2 regions of the Kribbella sp. NPDC054772 genome follow, and region 2 is predicted to be linked to the other one. Evidence: riboswitches for the same ligand, from Rfam matches in the RefSeq annotation. Region 2 holds a riboswitch; the other holds the start of a gene.
What was found. Region 2 has a riboswitch for glycine ahead of gcvP (aminomethyl-transferring glycine dehydrogenase). Riboswitches for the same ligand answer to the same signal wherever they lie in the genome.
Positions count from the first base shown of each region.

Region 1: linked by a shared signal. The riboswitch ahead of gcvT (glycine cleavage system aminomethyltransferase GcvT) and the one ahead of gcvP (aminomethyl-transferring glycine dehydrogenase) in region 2 are both predicted to bind glycine.

Region 1 is NZ_JBSHBJ010000044.1:46,254-57,589, forward strand. It holds gene ACWGID_RS38220 (polysaccharide deacetylase family protein) at 1-440, shown strand, start outside; gene ACWGID_RS38225 (glyoxalase) at 559-1,176, shown strand; gene ACWGID_RS38230 (cupin domain-containing protein) at 1,176-1,505, shown strand; gene ACWGID_RS38235 (LacI family DNA-binding transcriptional regulator) at 1,570-2,601, shown strand; gene ACWGID_RS38240 (glycoside hydrolase family 6 protein) at 2,608-3,225, opposite strand; partial or broken gene ACWGID_RS38245 (hypothetical protein) at 3,257-3,610, opposite strand; gene glyA (serine hydroxymethyltransferase) at 3,790-5,061, opposite strand; gene gcvH (glycine cleavage system protein GcvH) at 5,063-5,437, opposite strand; gene gcvT (glycine cleavage system aminomethyltransferase GcvT) at 5,452-6,540, opposite strand; glycine riboswitch at 6,593-6,692, opposite strand; glycine riboswitch at 6,693-6,790, opposite strand; gene ACWGID_RS38265 (aspartate/glutamate racemase family protein) at 7,023-7,664, shown strand; gene ACWGID_RS38270 (hypothetical protein) at 7,699-7,890, opposite strand; gene ACWGID_RS38275 (sulfatase-like hydrolase/transferase) at 8,003-9,472, shown strand; gene ACWGID_RS38280 (extracellular solute-binding protein) at 9,469-10,734, shown strand; gene ACWGID_RS38285 (carbohydrate ABC transporter permease) at 10,731-11,336, shown strand, end outside.
Region 2 is NZ_JBSHBJ010000002.1:40,502-51,837, forward strand. It holds gene ACWGID_RS03060 (hypothetical protein) at 1-2,056, opposite strand, end outside; tRNA gene ACWGID_RS03065 (tRNA-Ser) at 2,097-2,168, opposite strand; gene ACWGID_RS03070 (serine hydrolase domain-containing protein) at 2,183-3,484, opposite strand; gene ACWGID_RS03075 (hypothetical protein) at 3,576-4,400, shown strand; gene gcvP (aminomethyl-transferring glycine dehydrogenase) at 4,422-7,262, opposite strand; glycine riboswitch at 7,347-7,434, opposite strand; gene ACWGID_RS03085 (dihydrodipicolinate synthase family protein) at 7,450-8,343, opposite strand; gene ACWGID_RS03090 (MerR family transcriptional regulator) at 8,367-9,035, opposite strand; gene ACWGID_RS03095 (bifunctional nuclease family protein) at 9,210-9,704, opposite strand; gene ftsR (transcriptional regulator FtsR) at 9,790-10,485, opposite strand; gene ACWGID_RS03105 (FHA domain-containing protein) at 10,472-11,014, opposite strand; gene gcvH (glycine cleavage system protein GcvH) at 11,154-11,336, opposite strand, start outside.

The DNA of each region.
Region 1 (11,336 bases), on a different contig from region 2:
CGTTCTTCATGTTGGAGCAGAACGCAGCGGCGCATCCGGGGCTGGTGGCCGACGTACGGGCGGCGGGGAACTCGGTGGGGAATCACTCGATCTCGCATCCGCAGCTGACCAAGTTGTCGCCGGCGCAGTTGCATCGGCAGGTGGCGAACGGGATCGTGTCGAAGTGTTTCCGGCCGCCGTACGGCGCGACCAATGCGCGGGTGAAGGCGGAGATCAAGCGAGACGGGATGCAGCAGGTGTTGTGGGACGTGGACACCAACGACTGGAAGCGGCCGGGGGCGTCGACGATCGCCCAGCGGGTGCTGGCCGGCGCGCACCCGGGCGCGATCATCCTGATGCACGACGGTGGGGGAAACCGAGCACAGACGGTGGCGGCGCTGGACCAGGCGCTGACGAGTCTGGCCGCGCGCGGGTACGGGTTCGCGACGCTTTCCTGCTGACGGAAACGCCTGCTGACGGAAACGCCTGCTGACGGAAACGCCGGTCCGGAAAGATTCCGGATCGGGGTTGGTCAGGAATCGAGAAGCACGGGGGCGCCCGGCTTCCTAGGTTTAAGGCATGACAAATCTTCAGAGTGTGGTTCTGGAAGTTAGTGACGTTGCCGCGGCTGAGCGGTTCCTGAGCGAGGCGTTCGGGCTCGACGGACAGGTGACCGTGCGTGCGGCCAGCGCGGAAACACAGGGTTTCCGCGGTTTCACGCTGTCGCTGACGGTTGGGCAGCCGAGCACCGTGACCAGCCTGTTCGAGTCCGCGGTCGCGGCCGGCGCGACGGTGGTGAAGCCGGTGACCAAGTCGATCTGGGGGTACGGCGGAACGCTGCAGGCACCCGACGGGACGATCTGGAAGATCGCCACGTCGGCGAAGAAGGACACCGGTCCCGCGACGCGTGCGATCGATTCCGTCGTCCTGCTGCTCGGGTGTGACGACGTGGCCGCGAGCAAGAAGTTCTACCAGGAGCAGGGGCTCGAGGTGTCGAAGAGCTTCGGGCGCAAGTACGTCGAGTTCGCGGCGGCCGGCGAGGTGAAGCTCGGACTGTACGCGCGGAAGGCGCTGGCCAAGGACGCCGGCGTACCGATGGAGGGCAGCGGTTCGCACCGGATCGTGCTCCGTGCGGACGGCGGCCAGTTCGTCGACCCGGACGGATTCGCCTGGGAGGCCGGTGCCATCATCGGTTGATGGAGGCATTGCGGATCGAGGAGTTGGCAGCGGCTCATCTTGAGTCGGCGGCGTCCAGTGACAGTGGGCGGAGCGCGACGACCGTTTACGGGCGGTCGGGTGCGCGGTTGCGGCAGACGCTGATCGCGCTGGACGCGGGGCGCACGCTGGGTGAACATCAGAGTCCCGGGGACGCGTCGTTGCTGTGTCTTCGGGGAGAAGCCGTGCTCCGGGCGGGTGATGCGGAGGTCGAGTTGCGGGCAGGCGATCTGGTCGCCGTACCGCCGCAGCGACACGACGTCCACGCCCGGACCGCGGCGGTGCTGCTGCTGTCGGTTGCCCTGCACTGAGGTCGCAGTGCAGTGAGGCGCGGCGATCGCGCGTGCGGCTCTCGTATAGTGAGTGCTTGTGGGTGTGAGCCGGCGGGTCACGTTGGACGAGGTTGCCGCTCGGGCAGGGGTTTCGCGGTCCGCGGCGTCGCGGGTGATCAACAACGCGCCGCATGTCAGCCAGGCCAAGCGGGACGCCGTGCAGCGGGCGATCGCGGCGCTCGGATACGTGCCGGACGCAACGGCCCGGGAACTCGCGCGGCGGAACGGTGCCGCGCCCTCCGGAACCGAACTGGGATCGGTCGTGCTCGCGGTTTCCGCCGAGGATCCGCAGGTCTTCGCGGATCCGTTCGTGGCGGAGGTCGTGGTCGGGATCGCCTCGGCGCTGGAGGAGACCGACCTCGAGCTGGTGCTGAGGACGGCGACCTCGGTCCCCGGTCAGGAACGGTTGCGGAAACTGTTGCGGAACGGAAAGGCCGCCGGCGTGATGCTGATGTCGATGCACGGCGACGACCCGCTCGCGCGACTCGCCGAAGAGGCCGAGGTGCCGGTCGTGTTCGGCGGCCGGCCGGTGACCTTCGAACCTCGGTACTACGTGGACGCGGACAACCGCGGCGGGGCGAGGCTTGCCGTCGAGCACCTGGTGGCTGTCGGCCGGACTCGGATCGCGACGATCACCGGCCGGATGGACGAGGCCGCCGGAACCGCGCGGTACAAGGGATTTCAGGAAACTCTCGCGGTTTCCGGGCTGGAGGCGCACCGGGTGGCGCACGCCGACTTCTCCGAGGACGGTGGCCGGAAAGCGATGGCGGAACTGCTTTCCGCACACCCGGATCTGGACGCCGTGTTCGTCGCTTCGGATCAAATGGCGATCGGTGCGTTGCGAGCGCTGGCCGACGCCGGCCGATCGGTACCGGCCGATGTCGCGGTGGTCGGCTTCAACGACATCGCCACCGCCCGGCACACGAGCCCGCCGCTGACGACCGTCAGTCAGCCGATCCAGGCGCTGGGCCGGGAGATGGCCCGCATGTTGCGGGCGCTGCTCGAGGGCAAGGACCCTTCACCCCTCATCCTCCCGACCCGCCTCGTTGTCCGGGACTCCGCCAGCTCCCGCTGAGCAGGCTCAGTTTCCGTTGATCAGGTGCGTGGCCAGGTCGGGGCTGAAGGTGCCGGCCGGGATGCCCGCGCCGATGCCGCAGTCGCCGTCGGAATCGCCCGGAACCTTGAGCCAGAGCAGCATTTCCGCGCCGCCGCCGTTCTGCGCTGGAACGCCGAGTTTCCGGCCCGGCGGGTTGCACCAGTCGTTTCCGGTTCCGTTTCCGTTCCGGCTGGTGTCGACGACGAACGGCTTCGCCGCGGACAGGTGGCTCTTCACCGCGTTGCCATAGGTCACCGACTCGGCGGTGGTGTAGTAGTTCGAGACGTTCAGCGCGAAACCGTGGGCGTTCGCCAGCCCGGCACCCTGGAGGCGCTGCGCCATCACGTCGGCGGCGACCCAGCCGGAGTTGCCACCGTCAAGGTACGCCCACGCGTTCGGCGCGAGCGCCTTGAACTGCTGGACGGCGTACCCGAGCATTCCGTTGCGTTCCGCGATCTGGTCGCTGTTCATGCAGTTGAAGTCGCCCAGCGAGTCCGGCTCGATGACGACCACCGCCGGACGGTTCCCGATCCCGCGCGCGAACTCCTGGATCCAGGTCCGGTACGCCGCCCGGTGACCCGGCACCACCGCCGGAATGGCCACCGCAGGCGTCCCGGCCCGGGATGTTGTACGCGACCAGCACCGGGAGTTTGTCGGCTGTGTCGGCGGCCCCCACGAAGCCGCCGACCGCCGCCCCGATCGCGCCGCTCCAGTTGCCGAACCAGCGCGCCATCGGCTTGCTCGCGATCGAGTTCTTGATCGCGGTCGCCCGGCCGTCGCCGCCGTTGTTCCGCACCCAGGTCGCCGGGTTCGAGTTCGGGTCGACGTAAAAGCCGCTCGTCAGCTGCACCGGGTTGCCGGCCGTCGCGGTGGCTGCGCCGGCTGGGGTTGTGCCGGCCGGGGTCGAGGCGTCGGCGGTGCGGATCACGGGTGCCACCACGGCACCGATCAGCCCGGCGGCCAGCAGGCCGCGCACGATCCATCTCATCTCTGCAGCTCCTGTCTCGAGCAAACGGGGCGGACGCTCCGGGAGCGCTCTCAGAAATCACTCACCGTATCGACAACATGCCCGATAGTGTCCGATCCAGGCGTTGCCGTCAACCGCTTGCAGAGAAAGCAAAATCGAGCATTTCTCGCTTTGCCGGATATGACCGGGAGCGCTTCCAGTCAGCTCCCGGCGTACAGCGGGAACTTCGAGGCCAGCACCGCGACGCGATCCCGCAGTACGGCGCGACTCTCGGTGTCCCGCGGGCGCAGCAGGGCGGTCGCGATGATGTCTGCGACCTCGCGGAACTCCGGGTCCCCGAAGCCTCGCGCCGCCAGCGCCGGCGTACCGATGCGCAGGCCCGACGACACCATGGGCGGCCGCGGATCGAACGGTACGGCGTTCCGGTTCACCGTGACGCCGATGGAGTGCAGGAGATCCTCGGCCTGCTGTCCGTCGAGCTCGGACCGCCGCAGGTCGACCAGGACCAGGTGCACCTGCGTGCCACCGGTCAGGACCGAGATCCCGGCTGCCTGGACGTCGTCCGCGAGCAGCCGTCCGGCGATCGCCCGCGCGCCGTCGAGCGTTCGGCGCTGCCGCTCGGCGAACTCGTCCGTCGCGGCCAGTTTGAAGGCGACCGCCTTCGCCGCGACAACGTGTTCCAGTGGACCGCCCTGCTGGCCCGGAAAGACCGCGGAATTGAGTTTCTTGGCGAGGTCCGCGCGGTTCGTGAGGATCACTCCGCCGCGCGGACCACCCAGGGTCTTGTGCGTAGTCGTGGTGACGACATCCGCATGCGGTACCGGGCTCGGGTGCAGCCCGGCCGCGACCAGGCCGGCGAAGTGGGCCATGTCCACCATCAGGTACGCGCCCACCAGGTCGGCGATCCGCCGGAAACCGGCGAAATCCAGGTGCAACGGGTACGCCGACCAGCCGGCCACGATCAGCTTCGGCCGGTGCTCGACGGCGAGCCGTTCGACCTCGTCCATGTCGACCCGGAAATCGGTGTCGCGGACGTGGTAGGAAACGACGTCGTACAGCTTTCCGCTGAAGTTCAGCCGCATTCCGTGCGTGAGGTGGCCGCCGTGGGCGAGGTCGAGGCCGAGGATGGTGTCCCCGGGCTCGAGCAGCGCGGCCATGGCCGCGGCGTTCGCCTGGGCGCCCGAGTGCGGCTGGACGTTGGCGAAACCGGCGCCGAACAGACCCTTCACGCGATCGATCGCGAGCTGCTCGATGACGTCGACGTGCTCGCAACCGCCGTAGTACCGGCGGCCGGGGTAGCCCTCGGCGTACTTGTTGGTGAGGACCGACCCCTGCGCCTGCATCACGGCGATCGGCGCGAAGTTCTCGCTGGCGATGAGTTCGAGGGTGTCGCGCTGGCGGCCGAGCTCGGCCTGGATCGCGGCGTGTACCTCGGGATCGGCGTCCGCGAGGTGCTGGTCCAGCAGGCTCATGTCAGGCACCGCCCGTCAGCGCTTCGTAGGCGGTCGCGTCGAGGAGGTCCGGCGTCCCCGAGACCTTCAGGCGGAAGAGCCAGCCGGCCTGGAACGGGTCGGTGTTCAGGACGGACGGGTCGGCGATCACCTCGTGGTTGATCTCGACGACCTCGCCGTCGGCCGGGGCGTTCAGATCGCTCACCGACTTCGTGGACTCGATCTCGCCGCAGGGCGCGCCGGCCCGGACAGTGGCGCCGACGATCGGCAGGTCGACGTACACGACGTCGCCGAGCGCGTCGGCGGCGAACGCGGTGATGCCGACGGTCGCGGTGTCGCCGTCGAGCGTCAGCCATTCGTGGTCGGCGGTGTACTTCAGGTCGGTCGGGACAGGCATGGTGGCTCCTGGGGTCAGCGGCGGTAGAACGGCAGGGTGACGACCTCGACCGGCTCGTGCCGGCCGCGGATGTCGACGAGCAACGGGGTTCCGGGCTGCTCCAGACCGGGGCGGACGTAGGCCATCGCGATCGGGCGGCGCAGGGTCGGCGACGGCGCGCCGCTGGTGATCGTGCCGACGGGTTCACCGCTTGGATCGAGTACGGCGTACCCGGCTCGTGGTGAGCGGCGCGAGTCGGACACCAGGCCGACCAGGATCTGCGTGGAGCCGTCGTCGCGGCGCTGGGCGAGTGCGTCCCGGCCGACGAAACCGTTTTCTTTGCCGAAGGCGACGATCCGGCCGAGTCCGGCCTCGAACGGCGTGGTCGCGGTGCTCAGCTCCTGGCCGTACAGCGGCATCCCCGCTTCGAGCCGGAGCGTGTCCCGGCACGCGAGTCCGGCCGGTCGCGGCCCGCTGGGTACGGCGCTGATCGTGGTCCAGACCCGCTGCGCGTCCGTCGGGCGGCAGTAGATCTCGAAGCCGTCCTCGCCGGTGTACCCGGTGCGGGCGAGCAACACGTTGCGCCCGGCAACGGTGCCGGCGGTGATGGCGTAGTACTTCAGTTGCTGGACCGGGAGTTCCGTGAGCGTTCCGACAACGTTTTCCGAATCCGGACCCTGGACCGCGAGCAGCGCCCAGTCGTCGGACGTGTTCCGTAACTGGCAGTCGTACGACTTGGTGCGTTCCTGGAGCGCCGCGTGGACAGCCGGGACGTTGCCGGCGTTCGCGACGACCAGGAAGTGTTCGTCGGCGAGGCGGTAGACGACGAGGTCGTCGACGATGCCGCCGGACTCGGTGCAGAGCATCGAGTAGCGGGCGCGGCCGACGGCGATCTTCGAAGGGTGCCCGACGAGCGCGTAGTCGAGCGCATGGCCGGCCTGTGGACCGGTCAGTTCGAGCTCGCCCATGTGGCTGAGGTCGAACAAGCCGGACGTGGTGCGGACGGCGTGGTGCTCGGCGACGTCGGAGGTGTAGCGGACCGGCATGGACCAGCCCGCGAAGTCGGTGAAACTCGCGCCGAGCTCTTGGTGCACGGCGTACAGCGGCGTGTGTCGGGACACGATGAGGAGGCTCCCTGGCTTCCGGCGCCACGCAGTGGCACCACCGGTTGGGTGACCTCCCCGCTCTGTCATCGGTACCTGAGAGCTTCACCGCAGAGTGTGCGGCTTGCACCGTGGGTGCAGGACACGACGGTCCTGACTTTCCAGAGGTTGCCTCATCCGGAGCGGTGACTGGGCCTGAGAGTTTCTGGGGAGAGTTGCTCCTCCGGCGCCCCTGCCTTGGTCGGGCAGGGAACTCTTCCGCCCCGGTTCGAACGGCACGATGTGCAATTGTGCGACCGACCGTATGCCGGACCGCCACCCGAGGTCAAACGATCGCGAAACCCGTTCCGGAACGCGCCGGAAACGCTCGAGGAGGGTGTTTCCTGCGCGACACGCGTGGCGTTGACCCGGTGTTCTGAAACGTGTCAATCTTGGGTTCCGAAGCAGCGCCGTTGATGTCGCCACCACAGCGGTATCACGCATTGAAACGTGAGGATCGTCGGATGACGCGGATCGCTTTCCTGCACACCGGGGCCGTGGTGATCCCGACGTTCGCGACGCTGGCCGCGGAGCACCTGCCGGGCGTCGAGGTGCAGAACCTGCTCGACGACAAGATCGTCGCCGACCTCGGACGCGGTGCCGCGGCGGAGCAGGTCGCCCAGCGGCTGGCCGACCTCGGTGACGCGGCCGTCGCGGCCGGCGCGGAGGCCGTGCTCTTCACCTGCTCGTCGATCTCGCAGTACGCCGCTCCGCTCGCCGACCGCATCGGCGTACCGGTGTACCGCGTCGACGAGGCGATGGCGGACGAGGCGGTGCGTGCCGGAAAGCGTGTGACGGTGATCGCGACGCTGCCGACCACCGTCCAGCCGACGGCCGCGCTGCTGCGTGAGCGTGCGCAGCTCCTGGATCAGGACGTCGAGATCACTGAAGTTGTTGTGCCCGGCGCGTTCGAGGCTGCCGTTGCTGGAGATCGTGCCCGTCACGATGCGCTGGTTGCTGCTGCCATCCAGGCGGCCGATGGCGACGTGGTGGTGCTGGCGCAGGCATCCATGGCATCGGCGGCCGAAGGGCTGGACCTCTCCGTCCCGGTCCTCACCAGCCCCGACCGAGGGGTACGCCGGCTCGCGGAAACACTTGCGCACTGACCGGAAACGGTCCCGCGCTAGGAGAACGACGCTGTTAGCGGCGGCGGCTGACGAGGCGTTCGAGGGCTCCGTAGGCGCCTAGGCCGAGGAGGCCGACGGCCAGCAGGAAGAGCACCACCGCGACGGTGATGTTCGTCGGGCGCACCAGAAGGCCGGCGACGAACAGGATCAGCCCGGTGACGGCGAAGGACACGGCCAGGCGGCGGCTCATCGGCTCGAACATCACGAGGGCGATGGTAGCGGGCCGCCCGGTCACCTCTTGACGACCACGCGGACCCTGCGGCATGGTTTACAGCGCTGTATTACAGCGCTGTAAAACCCGAGCAGAGAGTAGGTCGATGCGTCCCGACATCGTCATCGTGATGACCGATCAGCAGCGCGTGGGGCTGACCCGGCGGAGTGGGTATCCGGTGGACACCATGCCCTTCGTCGACGGGCTGGCGGACCGCGGAACGGATTTCCGGAACGCGTACACGGCCGCCCCGGCGTGCGTTCCGGCGCGGACGAGTCTGCTCACCGGACGGTTTCCGAGCGCCCACCAGGTCCGCCAGAACAGCAACGCGCAGTACGCCGCCTTCCAGCAGGACCTGCTCGACGTACTGCGGGGCGCGGACTACCAGCTGCACTTCGCCGGAAAGCCGCACATGCACCGCGGTGACGGGGACTTCGACACCTACGCCGGCCCCTATTTCCACACCCAGGGCCCCGAGCGCAGCGCGGACGAGAAAGCGTTCGACGAGTGGCTCGCGCAGCTCGATCACGGTGTTTCCGACGAGCCGACGCCGTACGACGTGACCTGCCAGCTCCCGTACCGGATCACGTCCGACGCGCTGAAGGCGATCGACGACGCCGACCCGGATCAGCCCGGTCTGTTCTGGGTCTCGTATCCCGAGCCGCACAACCCGTACCAGGTCCCGCAGCCGTACTTCGACCTCGTCGCACCGGAAGACGTTCCGCAACGATCGACCGGTCCCGAAGCGGCCGAGCAGAAAGGCGGAACGTACGCCTGGTTGCGGAAACTCCAGGAGGAAAAACGGCCGGGGTACGACGACAACTGGCGCCGCTACACCGCCAACTATCTCGGGATGTTGCGGCTCCTCGACGACCAGATTCGCCGCCTGCACGACGGTCTCGCGCAGCGGCAACGACCGCGCCTGACGATCGTGCTGGCCGACCACGGTGACTACGTCGGCGAGTACGGCCTGCAACGCAAGGGCGCCGGCCTGTCCGAGTTCCTGATGCGGATCCCGTTCGTCCTCGCCGGCGACGGCGTCGCCGTGCAGCAGCGCGACGAACCGGTCTCGATCGTCGACGTACTCCCGACCGTCTGTGAAGCCGTCGGCGCACCCATCCCCGATGGCGTCCAGGGCCGCAGCCTGCTCCCGCTCGCCCAGGGGGAACCAGCACCCGAGGAGGAGTTCGCCAGCGTCATCGCCGAGCAAGGTTTCGGCGGTCGCGCGTACGACGTGACGGCGCGGCCACCGCTGCACTTCGCGTACGAGGGCCGGACGTTCGACGAACTCAACACGGTCACCCAGTCCGGCGCCGCGCGGATGCTGCGGAGCGGCCGCTGGAAGCTCATCGTGCACGCGGATCTCGCCGGCGAGCTGTACGACCTGGAGAACGACCCGGTCGAGCTCGACAACCTCTTCGACGACGAGCGTCACCTGGCCGTCCGGGCCCGGCTGCTGCACCAGCTCACCCGCTGGCAGGCCCGGCTCACCGACGACCTCCCGAACGGCAACTACGTCCCGCTCCGCCTGGCCCACAACTGGCGCTGGACGGCCACCCAAGGAGAACCCCGATGACCCCCACCTTCAGCCGCCGCACCCTGCTCGGGCTCGGCGCCGCCGCCACCGCCGCGACGATGATCCCCGGCTGCTCCTCCGGAAAGTCCGGTCCGATGCGAGTTTCCTGGTACGGCCCGGACCCGGTGACCAAGGCCATCAACACGGCCCTCGCCGCGTGGAAGTCGAACGGCGGCGCGGAGTACACCGCGGAAAGTGCCCCGTTCGACGACTACTGGGACAAGCTCGCCACGCAGACGTCCGGAAACAACGCCCCCGACGTACTCCGGATGTCGATGAGCTACTTCAGTGACTATGCCGGCCGGAGTGCGTTGAAGGACCTCGGTTCGCTGGGGATCGACACGTCGGGTCTCGACAAAGACGTGGCGGACAGCGGTGTCGTCGACGGCAAGAGCTATGGCATCGGGCAGAGCTCGATCAGCTACTCGATGTACGTCGACGAAGGCGCGATCAAGAAAGCCGGCGGAACGATTCCGGCACAGGGCTGGACGTGGGACGCGTTCGCCGAGTTCGCCCGCGACTACACCGGCTCGGTCCAGGGCTCGTACGGGTCCACGGACCAGGCCGGAAACTTCCAGCTGTTCGAGGTGTTCGCCCGCCAGCACGGAACAGAAATGTTTTCCGACGACGGCGGAAAACTGCTGACCACCAAGGATACCGTCGAGGCGTGGTTCCGGTACTGGGACGACCTGCGGAAGGCCAAGGCCGCTCCGCCGCAGAACGTCAGTGCCGAGACGACCGCGATCGAGAAGTCGCTGATTGCCAAGGGCAAGTCGCCGGTGCAGTTCGGCTGGGTCCAGCAGGTCACCTTCTACCAGCCGCTGGTGAAGAGCCCGCTCACGATCCTCCCGGTCCCGCAGGTGACGGCGGGCGACCTGAAGGGCCAGTTCGTCAAGGGCCTCGACCTGTGGTGCGTGTCGTCGGCGAGCAAGCACCCCGAGGACGCCGCGAAACTGATCGGGTTCCTGCTGAACGACGAGAAGGCGATCAAGGCGATCGGGATCCTGCTCGGCGTACCGCCGTCGAAGAAAGCGCGTGACCTGGTTTCCGCGGACGCGGGCTCGGCGGGCGCGCGGGCGATCAAGTACGTCGAGAGCCTGGCCGGGAAGGTCGGTCCGTCGCCGAAGCCGTGGCCGAAGGGGTACGGCGAGCTGCTCACCGGGTTCGGCCGGATCGCCGAGAACATCGGTTTCGGAAAGGCCACGCCCGCGGCCGGCGCGCAGCAGTTCGTCGACCTGGCCGGGAAGACCCTCGGTCAGTGATCGCTAACCTCCGCCGGAGCGTCCCGGCGTACCTGTTCCTGCTGCCCTGGTTGATCGGGATCATTGGACTGACCATCGGTCCGATGCTGCTGTCGCTGTACTACTCGTTCACCGACTACGCGCTGCTCAACACCCCCGAGTGGAAGGGTCTGCAGAACTACACGGCGCTCTTCCAGGACCCACGGTACCTGCAGTCGCTGAAGGTCACGTTCATCTACGTCGGCGTCTCGGTCCCGCTCGAGATGGCGTTCGCGCTCGCGGTCGCCGTACTCCTCAACCGGGGGCTCAAGGGTCTGGCCGTCTACCGGGCGCTGTACTACGTGCCGAGCCTGCTCGGTGGCAGTGTCGCGATCGCCCTGCTCTGGCAGCAGATCTTCGGCAGCGACGGTCTGCTCAACCAGGTCCTCGGCCTCTTCGGAATCCAGGGCCACGGCTGGATCTCCGAACCGGGTACGGCGTTGTGGACGCTGATCGTGCTCCGGGTCTGGCAGTTCGGTGCGCCGATGGTGATCTTCCTGGCCGGACTGCGGCAGATTCCGGACGAAGTACTCGAAGCCGCCGAGGTGGACGGTGCGGGCCGATGGCAACGGTTCTGGCGGGTG
Region 2 (11,336 bases):
TGCCCTGGAGCGCACTGATCCAGGTCGGCGCCGGCTGCGTCTGCCGCTGAACCGCCCATGCGAACGCACGGCCCGCCAGCTCAGGCGCGGCCTCGCGCAGCCAGTCGGTCAGATCCAGGGCGTCGACGAGCGCAGCCAGGTTGTGGGACGTCAGAATCTGCGCCTGTTCGAGCTCCGTGCCGTTCTGCGCGACGTACCCAGGCTTCTCGGCGCTCTGCGCCTCCTTCGCGCGGATACTGCAGGCCTCGGCGAAGTCGTCAGCGGTCGGCTTGCCCCACCGCTTGCGCCATCCCTTCGGCTCCTCGACGGTCGGCCAGGACGTCGGCAGGTCGTAGTACCGCGCGTACGTCGTACCGAACAGCACCCGGCTCGCGACGCAGCCCGCGGACCGCCACTTCATGGTGAACGTGCCCATGAAGATGTCCGCGGCGACTTCCTCGACGAGCGGGATCTTCAGGTCGGCCTGCGCGGCGAGTGCCCCGAACTCCCCGACCAGCGGGTTCGGCAGGATGGCGTGCGGGAAGGCGGTGAGCGCCACCACCGTCGTCTCGCGCAGCGACTGCGCGGCGGCGCGGGTCGACTGCTCACGCCGGTCGCGGTACGGCGCGACGGCCTCAACCCACGGCAGTTCGTCGAAGCGCACCTGGTGCTCGAGGTTGAGCAGCAGCAGACTCCGCCGGCGCCGGAACGCGGCGTACGTCTGCGCGTACGCCGTCGCGAGCGACGGGTCCTCGATGTTCGCCGCGAGCAGTTGGGACGTGATCTGGGGCAGCACGCGGGCGAGCACCTCCCCCGAGCTGATCACCCCACGATCCACCAGCTCGCCGATCGGAGCCTCGACGGCCCGCGCGGCCTTCGCCAGCAGGTGCGGCGGGATCGCGGCTCCGGCGGCAGCAGGCGCCTCCTGACCGTCGACCGCACCGTCGATCGGGTCGAGCGACGGCAGACCACCGTCCCGCGGGAAGCGGTCCAGCCGAGCGCCCAGCACGTGCGCCAACGTCGCGTACGTCGGACGCGCGGCCACCGAGCGTTGTGTCATACGCAAGGCCGCCCGCGGCTCGGATCCTGGCGCTCCGTGGGCGCTGACCGTGTTGGCGAGCGCACGCCGGATCCAGCCCACGTCGCGTCCACTCAGCGCCGAACTGTCGACCGGGCACTGTTCCAGGACTGCGTGCAGGCGGGCGAAGTTGCTCTTCGCGTGCCGCTGGGAGGTCCGATGGACGGTGGCCGCCGCCTCGTAGTCGTCCAGCCACTGGCGCCGCCGCTCGACCCAGTCGTCGGGCCAGACCCGGCACGGCCAGCCACCCACGACCTGCTCCGAGCTGACCAACTCTGGGAGGTCGCCGTCGACCGTGTCGCACCACAGCGCGACCAGCCGGTCGTACAGCGGGTTCCAGACGCGCAGCGTCTCCAGCTGAGCGGCGATCTGCGGTCGGACCGTTGCCCGCCGCAACATGTCCCCGACCTCACCCACCGATTGCAGTCGGACGACCGCTCCGGACGGCAAGGACGACGGGGTGAACGTCGGCGTGAACCGCAGCCGGTGCAGCAGCGGACGAAGCTCGGCCACGAGGTCCAGTGCCGCGGCGTCGTGCCGGTTCTCCAGCAACCACGCGACGACGAGCAGCGCCGACTCCTCCGGGACATCCACCCGGTACCGCCCGGTCCGGAGCGCCTGCCCGAGCTCCGCGAGCCCTTCGTCGCCGAGGTACCAGAGGTTGACCCGCTCGCGATCCGTCTCCCCCGGCGCGTCGGCCGGCACCCGGGCGAGCTCGTCCGGATCCACCGGGACCTCGGCGAGGTACCGGCCGGTCGCGAACCCGCCGTGCGCCACCTCAAGCGTGACCCACGCGGGGGTGTCCGCGACCGGCGTCCGCGAGCCGACCGTCAGCCGTCCCGACGCCATCCCGTCGAGAACGTTGCGCCAGGCATCGACCCGGGCCGCGGCGCGCCGGCGTACGGCGAGATCGTCCGCGACCAGGGCGCGCTCGAGCGCGTGCTGCAGGCGGCCGACCGCGTACTCGGCCGAAGCGGTCACCATCGGCTCGTCCGGCATCCGGAACCCCCGTCCTCTGGATGTGAGACAGCTCCATCAGACATGGAGGCAGGACTCGAACCTGCGCCCTCCCGGTAAGCAGCCGGGTGATCTACCCCTGATCTACTCCATGCAGTGCGCTACAGCCTAGCCGCCGTACGGCGTTCTGGTCAGGACGAATGTCGCTGCGTCGAGGTGCGAGATCGTGTCGCCGTCGCGGACGACCCGGACCTTCTCGCCGGCCAGGTAGCCGTCGCGGCCCACATACAGGTCGGGTTCGAGCGGTGCGAGCCGGGTGCTGAGACCACCGGAGAGCTGCAGAATGCCGGCCGTCGCGGAGATCGTGAGCGGTGTGTTGCCCCAGTACCAGTGACCGAGCAGCTCAGCACCCTGCGCCAGCGGCGGCTCCGGGACCCACTCCTGCGCGATCGGCGGCTCGTGGCTCATCAGGATGCGCACCAGATCAGGCGCCAGCGACGCGACCCGGCCGTACGTCGCGTTGCCCAGGGTGACCGCGCCGACCCGCCGTACCCGATCGACGAACAGCCCCGCGAGGAACCCAGGCATCGAGCCGGTGTGACCGATCAGCAGGTGCGGATCATCCGCGATCAACCGCAACCCCAGGCCGTACGACGCGGTGAGTCTCTCCCGCGGATCGGCGGCGACCGGCGTGGTCATCTCCTCGACCGAGTCCCGGCTGAGCACCTCGTGCACCGGATCGATCCAGAACATCGCGTACCGCGCCAGATCCTCGATCGTGCTCCACAGCTGCCCGGCCGGCGCCATCGCCCCCGAGTCGTACGCCGGCTCCGGCACCAACTGCCCGCTGAACGGGTCCACGGAGAAACCCTCGGCCGCCGGGCTCGAGGGAAAGTACGTCGTCCGGGTCATGCCGAGCGGATCAAGAATCCGGGCCTGCGCCAGCTCGAGCCACGACGCGCCCCGCAGCCGGGCGACGATCTCGCCGAGCAGGCCGTACCCGAGGTTCGAGTAGTGGTGCCGGCGATCCGCCGGACCGACCGCCTGCGCATCGTCCATCGCCGCGGTCAGCTCGTCGAACGTGACGCCGGGGTTCCGCTCCCACCACGGACCGACCGGCTCCGCGTTCATCCCGCCACTGTGCGCCAGCAACTGCCGAACCGTCCGGTCCCCGAACGCGACCCCCGGCAAATGCTTGCCCACAGCATCGTTCAACGACAACAACCCGTCGTCCCGGCACTGCAGGACCAGAATCGCCGTCAACGTCTTAGTGATCGACCCGATCCGATACTGCACATCCGCCCCAGGCGCACCGCCGTTCGCCGTCGCGAACCGCCCCCGCACCCCGGTCCACACCAAGGCCCCGTCCCGAACCACCCCAGCACTGACCGACGGCAACCGCCCGTCACTCTGCGCAGCCGCAACCCCAGCAAACAGAGCACTGGAAGTGTCAGGTCGTACGGCCGCCACTGAAACCTCCGGTCACTGGGTCCTCGAGCCAACTCGCGCCATCGTAGGCGATGCTGTCCCCGAGGAGCAGCCAGCCGAGAGAGGGTGAGCGGTGAGCGACGACGGTCGGCGGCGGCGTGATTGGATGGAGGGGCATCTGGAGTGGGCCGCGCGGGAGTTCGGTGTCGAGCGGGTCGGGCGACCGTTGCACACCGGGCGATTGCACTCGGTTGGTTGTCGCGTGATCGATGCGGGCGAGGACGCCTGGCTTCGGGTCGTTTACGCCGACCCCGAGTGGGGCGATGGCGAATACCTCGACCAGAACGTTGCCGCCAACGCGATCCAGGGCGTACCGAAGCCTACGGTCAAGCGGTGGCGGGAGTGGCAGGACAACGGTCGCAGGATGCGCGGGGAGGTCAGCACCTTTGTCGCCGACGCGGCCATCTGCGCCGGCATGACTCCCGACGGTCAGGTCGATCCGTCCGATCAGTGGCTGTCGGACCTGAACCAAGCCCTGCGCGCCCTGGCAACGCACCCCGTACCGTCGCGCGGCGTCGACGCGGAGCACGTGAACGACGGCATCAGAGCGTTCTTCGGTATCGAGGTCGACATCGCGTCCGTCTCCTGGACAACCGCACACTGCGATCTCCACTGGGGCAACCTCACCGCGCCGGCACTGGCCATCCTGGACTGGGAAACCTGGGGCAGAGCGCCTGCCGGGTACGACGCCGCCACCCTCGTCTGCACGAGTCTGGCGTACCCAGAGCTGTCCCGGACGGTCAGCCGAGTTCTGTCAGAATTCCTCGACTCGCCCTCCGGACGCATCGCGACGCTCGCCGCAGCCACACGACTGCTCCGTTTCGCCGACGGCGGCGACCTCACAGAGTTGGCGCGACCTGTCCGTCAACACGCGATGGAAGTCCTCAGATACCTCTGAGGACTTCCATCCAACCTCGGGCTACTCGAAGGCCTCTGGGGCGGGGCAGGAGCAGATGAGGTTGCGGTCGCCGAAGGCGCCGTCGATGCGGCGGACCGGGGGCCAGTACTTCGAGGCGCGGTCGACCGAGCGTGGGAAGGCGGCCTCCTCGCGGGTGTAGGCGTGCTCCCACTTGTCGTTGATCACCGACTCGGCGGTGTGCGGCGCGTTCACCAGCGGGTTGTCGGCGGCCGGCCACTCACCTGCGGCGACCCGGTCGATCTCGTGCCGGATCGCGATCATCGCGTCGCAGAAGCGGTCGAGCTCGCCGAGGTCCTCGGACTCGGTCGGCTCGACCATCAGCGTGCCCGCGACCGGGAACGACATCGTCGGCGCGTGGAAGCCGTAGTCGACCAGCCGCTTGGCGACGTCGTCGACCGAGATCCCGGTCTCCTTCGTCATCGGCCGCAGATCGAGGATGCACTCGTGCGCGACCAGCCCGTTCTCGCCCGTGTACAGCACCGGGAACGCGCCCTCGAGCCGCTTCGCCACGTAGTTCGCCGTCAGGACGGCGGCCTTCGTCGCGGCGGTCAGCCCCTCGGCACCCATCATCCGGATGTACGCCCAGGAGATCGCCAGCACACCGGCCGACCCGAACGGCGCCGCGCTGATCGGACCGACACCGGACTCCGGACCGGCCTGGTCGAGCAGCGGGTGGTTCGGCAGGTACGGCGCCAGGTGCGCCGCGACCGCGACGGGACCGACACCCGGACCGCCACCGCCGTGCGGGATGCAGAACGTCTTGTGCAGGTTCAGGTGGCTGACGTCGCCGCCGAACTCACCCGGCTTCGCGAGCCCGAGCAGGGCGTTCAGGTTCGCGCCGTCGACGTACACCTGGCCGCCGTTGTCGTGGACGATCCGGCAGACCTCGCGGACGCTCTCCTCGTACACACCGTGCGTGGACGGGTAGGTGATCATGATCGCCGCGAGCTTGGCGGCGTGCTCGGACGCCTTCGCGCGCAGGTCGTCCAGGTCGATCGTGCCGTCGTCGTTGCCCTTGACAACGACCACCTTCATGCCGGCCATCACCGCGGACGCCGCGTTGGTGCCGTGCGCCGACGCCGGGATCAGGCAGACGTTGCGGTCCGCCGAGCCCTGCGCGTGGTGGTAGCCGCGGATCGCGAGCAGCCCGGCGAGCTCACCCTGGGAGCCGGCGTTCGGCTGGATCGAGACCTTCGCGTAGCCGGTCACCTCGGCCAGCCAGCGCTCCAGCTGGTTGATCAGCTTGACGTACCCGGCCGCGTCCTCGACCGGCGCGAACGGGTGCAGGTCCGCGAACTCCGGCCAGGTGACCGGCTCCATCTCGGTGGTCGCGTTGAGCTTCATCGTGCAGGACCCGAGCGGGATCATGCCGCGGTCGAGCGCGTAGTCCATGTCGGACAGCTTGCGCAGGTACCGCAGCATCGAGGTCTCGGACTGGTGCGTGTTGAACACCGGGTGCGTCAGGTACTCCGACGTCCGCGCGACCGCGATCGCGGGGGCGCCGAGCGTGTCGTCGTACTGGCCGCCGAAGGACTGGCAGACCCGGGTCAGCGTGGCGACGTCGGTCTTCTCGTCGCAGGAGATGCCGACGTGGTCCGCGTCCACGAGTCGCAGCCAGATCCCGTTCTGGCGGGCGGCGTCGACGACGTCGGCGGCCTGCCCCGGGACCCGGGCGAGCACGGTGTCGAAGAAGTCGTCGTGAACGACCTCGATACCGCTCGCGCGCAGCGAGGCGGCGAGCTTGCCGGCGTACGAGTGCACGCGCTCGGCGATCGCGCGCAGACCTTCCGGACCGTGGTAGACGGCGTACATCGACGCGACCACGGCGAGCAGGACCTGCGCCGTACAGATGTTGGACGTCGCCTTCTCGCGGCGGATGTGCTGCTCGCGGGTCTGCAGCGCCAGCCGGTACGCCGGGGCGCCGTCGGAGTCGACCGAGACGCCGACCAGGCGACCGGGCAACGACCGCTCGAGACCGGACCGCACCGACATGAAGCCGGCGTGCGGACCACCGTAGAACAGCGGTACGCCGAAACGCTGCGAGGAACCGATGACGATGTCGGCGCCGGCCTCACCCGGTGCCTCGAGCAACGTCAGCGCGAGCAGGTCGGAGGCCACGGCCACCAACGTGTCGCGCCCGTGCGCCGCCTCGATCAGCGGCTTCAGGTCGCGGACCGCGCCGTCGGACCCCGGGTACTGCACGAGGAGACCGAAGAAGTCACCCTCGGGCAGACCGTCGGTGGTGTCGGCGACGACGACCTCGATGCCGAGCGCCTCGGCCCGGGTCTGGACGACCGCGATGGTCTGCGCGAAGCAGTCCGCGTCGACCAGGAAACGGTCGGACTTGCTCTTCTTGTTCGACCGGTGCGCCAGCGTCATCGCCTCGGCGGCGGCGGTGCCCTCGTCGAGCAGCGACGCGTTCGCGGTCGGCAGACCGGTCAGGTCGGAGACCACGGTCTGGAAGTTCAGCAGCGCCTCGAGCCGGCCCTGGGAGATCTCCGGCTGGTACGGCGTGTACGCGGTGTACCAGGCCGGGTTCTCGACCAGGCGGCGGACGATCACCGACGGCGTGAAGGTGCCGTAGTAGCCCTGGCCGATCATCGAGGTGGCGACGTTGTTGCGGGCCGCGAGCTGGCGGAGCTCGGTGAGCGCGTCGACCTCGGAGGCCGGTTCGGGCAGTCGCAGGGCTTCGGCGGATCGGATCGAGGCGGGGACCGCGGCGTCGACGAGCGCGTCCACGTCGTCGTACCCGAGAAGCTGGACCATCCGGGTGATCTCGTCCGGGCGCGGACCGATGTGACGGTCGGCGAAAGTCGCCGAGAGGTGGGGTGAGTTGTTCATCTAGAGGCTCCGTTGCTGACAGTGCTTCCGGTCGCCTCCCCCTCTGTCACACCCTGCTGTGCAGGTAATACGCTCCAGAGTCGCCTGTGACACTCGGTCCATGGGCCTGAGAGGTTCCGGGGAGGAATTGCCCCTTCGGCGCCCGAACACGGGTCTCTCCCGAGTGTTGTGTACGGCTGTCCCGAGGCTACCAGGAATTGTCGAACAGTTCGGGCAGCAGTCGACGGGCGTCCGGCCGCGCGGCCGCCACCTGCTCCGGCGTCGCCGATTCCATCGGCCACCGCACCCGGGTACCGACGTCGGCCCAGTCCCCCACCGCGGCCAGGAACTTGTCCAGCGCCGGGTTGGCCAGCCCCGCCTTCTGCAGCGGTACGACGTGCTTCGCGAAGAACTCGCCGATCCGACGCTCGACGTCCAGGTCTGTCGCGTACTTCACGGCACCGTTCGGTGAGAGGGCCGCGACGTTGGAGTAGCTACCATGCGCACCGAGTGACGACATACTCGCGAGGAAGTGCCCGGGCACGAAGATCGCCAGACCGGACTTCGTTGCCTCGTCGAACCACGCCTTGTCACCGCCGGCGGTCTTCAGGCCGATGAGACTCGGCACCGCCGCGGCCAGGTCGGCGAGCTGGCGTGGACCGACCTGCGTCTTCGCGTGCGGCGGGTTGTACAGCACGAGCGGGACACCGGCGGCAGCGTCAGCGGTCCGGTGCAGGAAGTCGAGGACCTCGCGCGGGTTCAGCGGGAGCCAGTCCGGGACGATGATCTGGATCGCGCCCGGCTCCAGCGTCGCCGCCCGCCGGACGCGCGCAAGCTGGAGCTGCGCCGACGGGTGACTGGCGCCGATCTGGAACGGCTTGCCGGCCGCGACCAGGATCGTGTTGACCTGGTCGAACTCGTCCTCGGTGAGGGTCTGGAACTCCCCCGCCGTCCCGTGCGCGTAGAGCCCGTCGACAGCAGTCGCGCCCAGAGTCCGAGCTTGCGACTCCAGGCGGGCGAAGTCGATCGAGTCGTCCGCGGTCAGCGGTAACAACAAGGTCGCCCACACACCGCGCAGCGAGTTGGCGGTGAGTGGGCGCACAGGAAGGGCGGAAAAGGGCCGGGTCAGCCGGTCATGCGGGCGCGGCGGCGGGCGGCGAGCTCATCGCCCGCGTGGCCGTCCTCGTCCGACTCGTCGTGACCGTCGGCACGCTCGGTGGGCAGCTCGGACAGCGAACCCTCGACCTCACGCCAGACGCCACCGAGGGCGATACCGAACACGCCCTGGCCGCCGGCCAGCAGATCGATCACCTCGTCGGGCGAGGTACACATGTACACCGACGCGCCGTCGCTCATCAGCGTGATCTGGGTCAGGTCGTCGAAGCCGCGCTTGCTCAGGTGGGCGATCGCGGTCCGGATCTGCTGCAGCGAGATCCCGGCGTCCAGCAGCCGCTTGATCACCTTCAGCAACAGCACGTCCCGGAACCCGTACAGCCGTTGCGTACCGGAGCCGGTCGCCGGGCGCACGGACGGGGACACCAGGCCGGTGCGGGCCCAGTAGTCGAGCTGCCGGTACGTGATCCCGGCCGCAGCGCAGGCCGTCGGCCCCCGGAACCCGACGTCCTCCGGCATCGGCCGCAGGTCGTCGTCGAACAGCAGACCCTGAACGCCGGCAGTGGCAGTGGCCTCCGCCACGGCCTCGGCGTGCGCGTCGGACGCCGACTGCGCCGTCAGATCTGTGTCGCCGGTGCGTGTCACGCCTGAGCCTCCCTGATACCGATTAGAACGAGCCATCTGCGTGGAGTGACAACACTCCACGACTCCTTCACGGTAAGCCGCGGCCTGAACCGGGTCAACGACAACCGCGTCGAGCCGGGAGCGTGTCGCGACTGCAGCACGAATCGTTACCTAGTCGCTCTTGTATCAGAACGAGCACATCGGCGGGTCGCAGTTGACTCCGGACCCGGATCAACTCTTGTCGAAGTCCTCCGGGGTCACCTGGTCCAGGAACTCCCGGAACCGCTCGACCTCCTCTTCCTCCTCCACCTCGTCGGTACCGGACGTCTCGCTCTCCGGCACCGGAATACCGGCCTCGGCGAGGATCTCCTCGGTGCAGAACACCGGTGTCCCGGTCCGCAGCGCCAGCGCGATCGAGTCCGACGGCCGCGCGGAGATCTCGGTCTTGTCGTCGAAGACCAGGATCGCCTCGAACACGCCGTCGGTCAGGTTCACGATCCGGACCTGGCTGAGGGTGTGGCCGAGCACCCGGATGGTCTCGGCGAACAGGTCGTGGGTCAGCGGCCGTGGCGGCTCCATGCCCTGCTGCGCGAACGCGATCGCGCTCGCCTCGGCGGCACCGATCCAGATCGGCAGGTACCGCTCACCTCCGACCTCTCGCAACAGCACGATCGGCTGACTCGAGGGCATCTCCACCCGGACTCCGACCACGTCGACTTCGCGCACACCTTCAGCCTACTCCGCAGTCAATGCACCAGCAGTCCCACGGGGTGCGCCACGGTCGGCGTCACGGTCAGGGTGCCGGGGTGGATCAGCGCGGCAGGCGGGACCGGACCAGCGCCGTATGGAGACGGACGGTGAGCGCCGCCAGCTCGGCGGTCTGCTCGGTCCGCCGGGGCCCGGTGACCTGCTCGATCAGGCCGACCTCCCGATCGGCCGCCGTACGGAACGCGCGCAGGTGCCGTGGTTCGAGACCGTACGCCGCGAGCTCGGCGGCGACCTGGGCGATCACGATGGCGTCGCCGGCGTAGTGGTTGCCGCTGGCCACCACCAGGCCGTGGCTCTCCAACTCGGCGAGCAGCTCGGCGGACACGCCCGCGGCGGTCCGCAGCTCGTCGCGGGTCATCCGCAGCTCGGTGCCCGCGGCACCGAAGTCGTCCGCGACCGGCTGGCCGGGAGGCTGCGGCGACGAGCTCGGCGCGACCGGTGGACCCGCGGCGGCCGGACGCAGGCCGCGGTCGATCGCGCCGAGATACTCCTTGATCACTTTCAGCGGCAGGTACTGGTCGCGTTGCGCGGTCAGCACGTACCGCAACCGCTCGACGTCGCCGACGCTGAACTTGCGGTAGCCCGACGCCGTCCGGGCCGGCGTCACCAGCCCTTCGGCCTCCAGGAACCGGATCTTGGAGATCGTGACGTCGGCGAAGTCGGCCTGCAGCAGCTGCAGCACCTCTCCGATGCCGCGGCCGTCCACGGGCCCGTCGGCGGTGGGATCAGGCTTGGCCACTGGCGTAGTACACCAACCGGTACTTACCGATCTGGACCTCGTCGCCGTTGGTCAGCTGGACCTCGTCGATCCGATCCCGGTTCACGTAGGTGCCGTTCAGGCTGCCGACGTCGCGGACCTTCACGCCGTACGGGTCCCGGCGGAACTCGGCGTGCCGGCGCGACACCGTCACGTCGTCCAGGAAGATGTCGCTGTCCGGGTGCCGGCCGGCGGTGACCACGTCGACGTCGAGCAGGAACCGGCTGCCCGCGTTCGGGCCGCGCTGGACGATCAGCAGGGCGGACCCGGCCGGCAGCGCGCCGACGGCGGCCTCGTCGTCGGCCGACAGCGGCTCACCAGTACGCTCCGGCTCCGGCTCGGCACCGATCGGGGTCAGCATCGCGGTGTCGGTGACACCGGGCGTCTGCTGAGGCTGGGGGTTCGCCGGGGCTGCCGCCGGGCGGTCCGCGCCAGGCAGCATCGCTCCGCACTGCGAGCAGAACCTGCTGCCCTCGGAGTTCTCGTGCCCGCACTGGTTGCAGAACGGCATGCTGTGATCCTCCCGATCGCCGGCGGTCCGGCGACGTTTTCGATAGACCCCGTATGAACAGTGTGACGTGCTGAAACAAGATGAGGGGACCTCAACCCTCGACCAGCGGTTGAGGCCCGGTAACGCTATCAGCTGGCTGTCAGCTCTGGTCGAGCTGTCCCTTGTAGGCCTCGGCGTCCATCAGCGCCGCGACCTCGGCCGCGTCCTCGACGTCGATGTCGAGCAGCCAGCCCTCGCCGTACGGGTCGCTGTTCACCAGGTCCGGCTGGTCGGCGAGTGCCTCGTTGACCGCGGTCACGGTGCCGTTCACCGGGGCGAACAG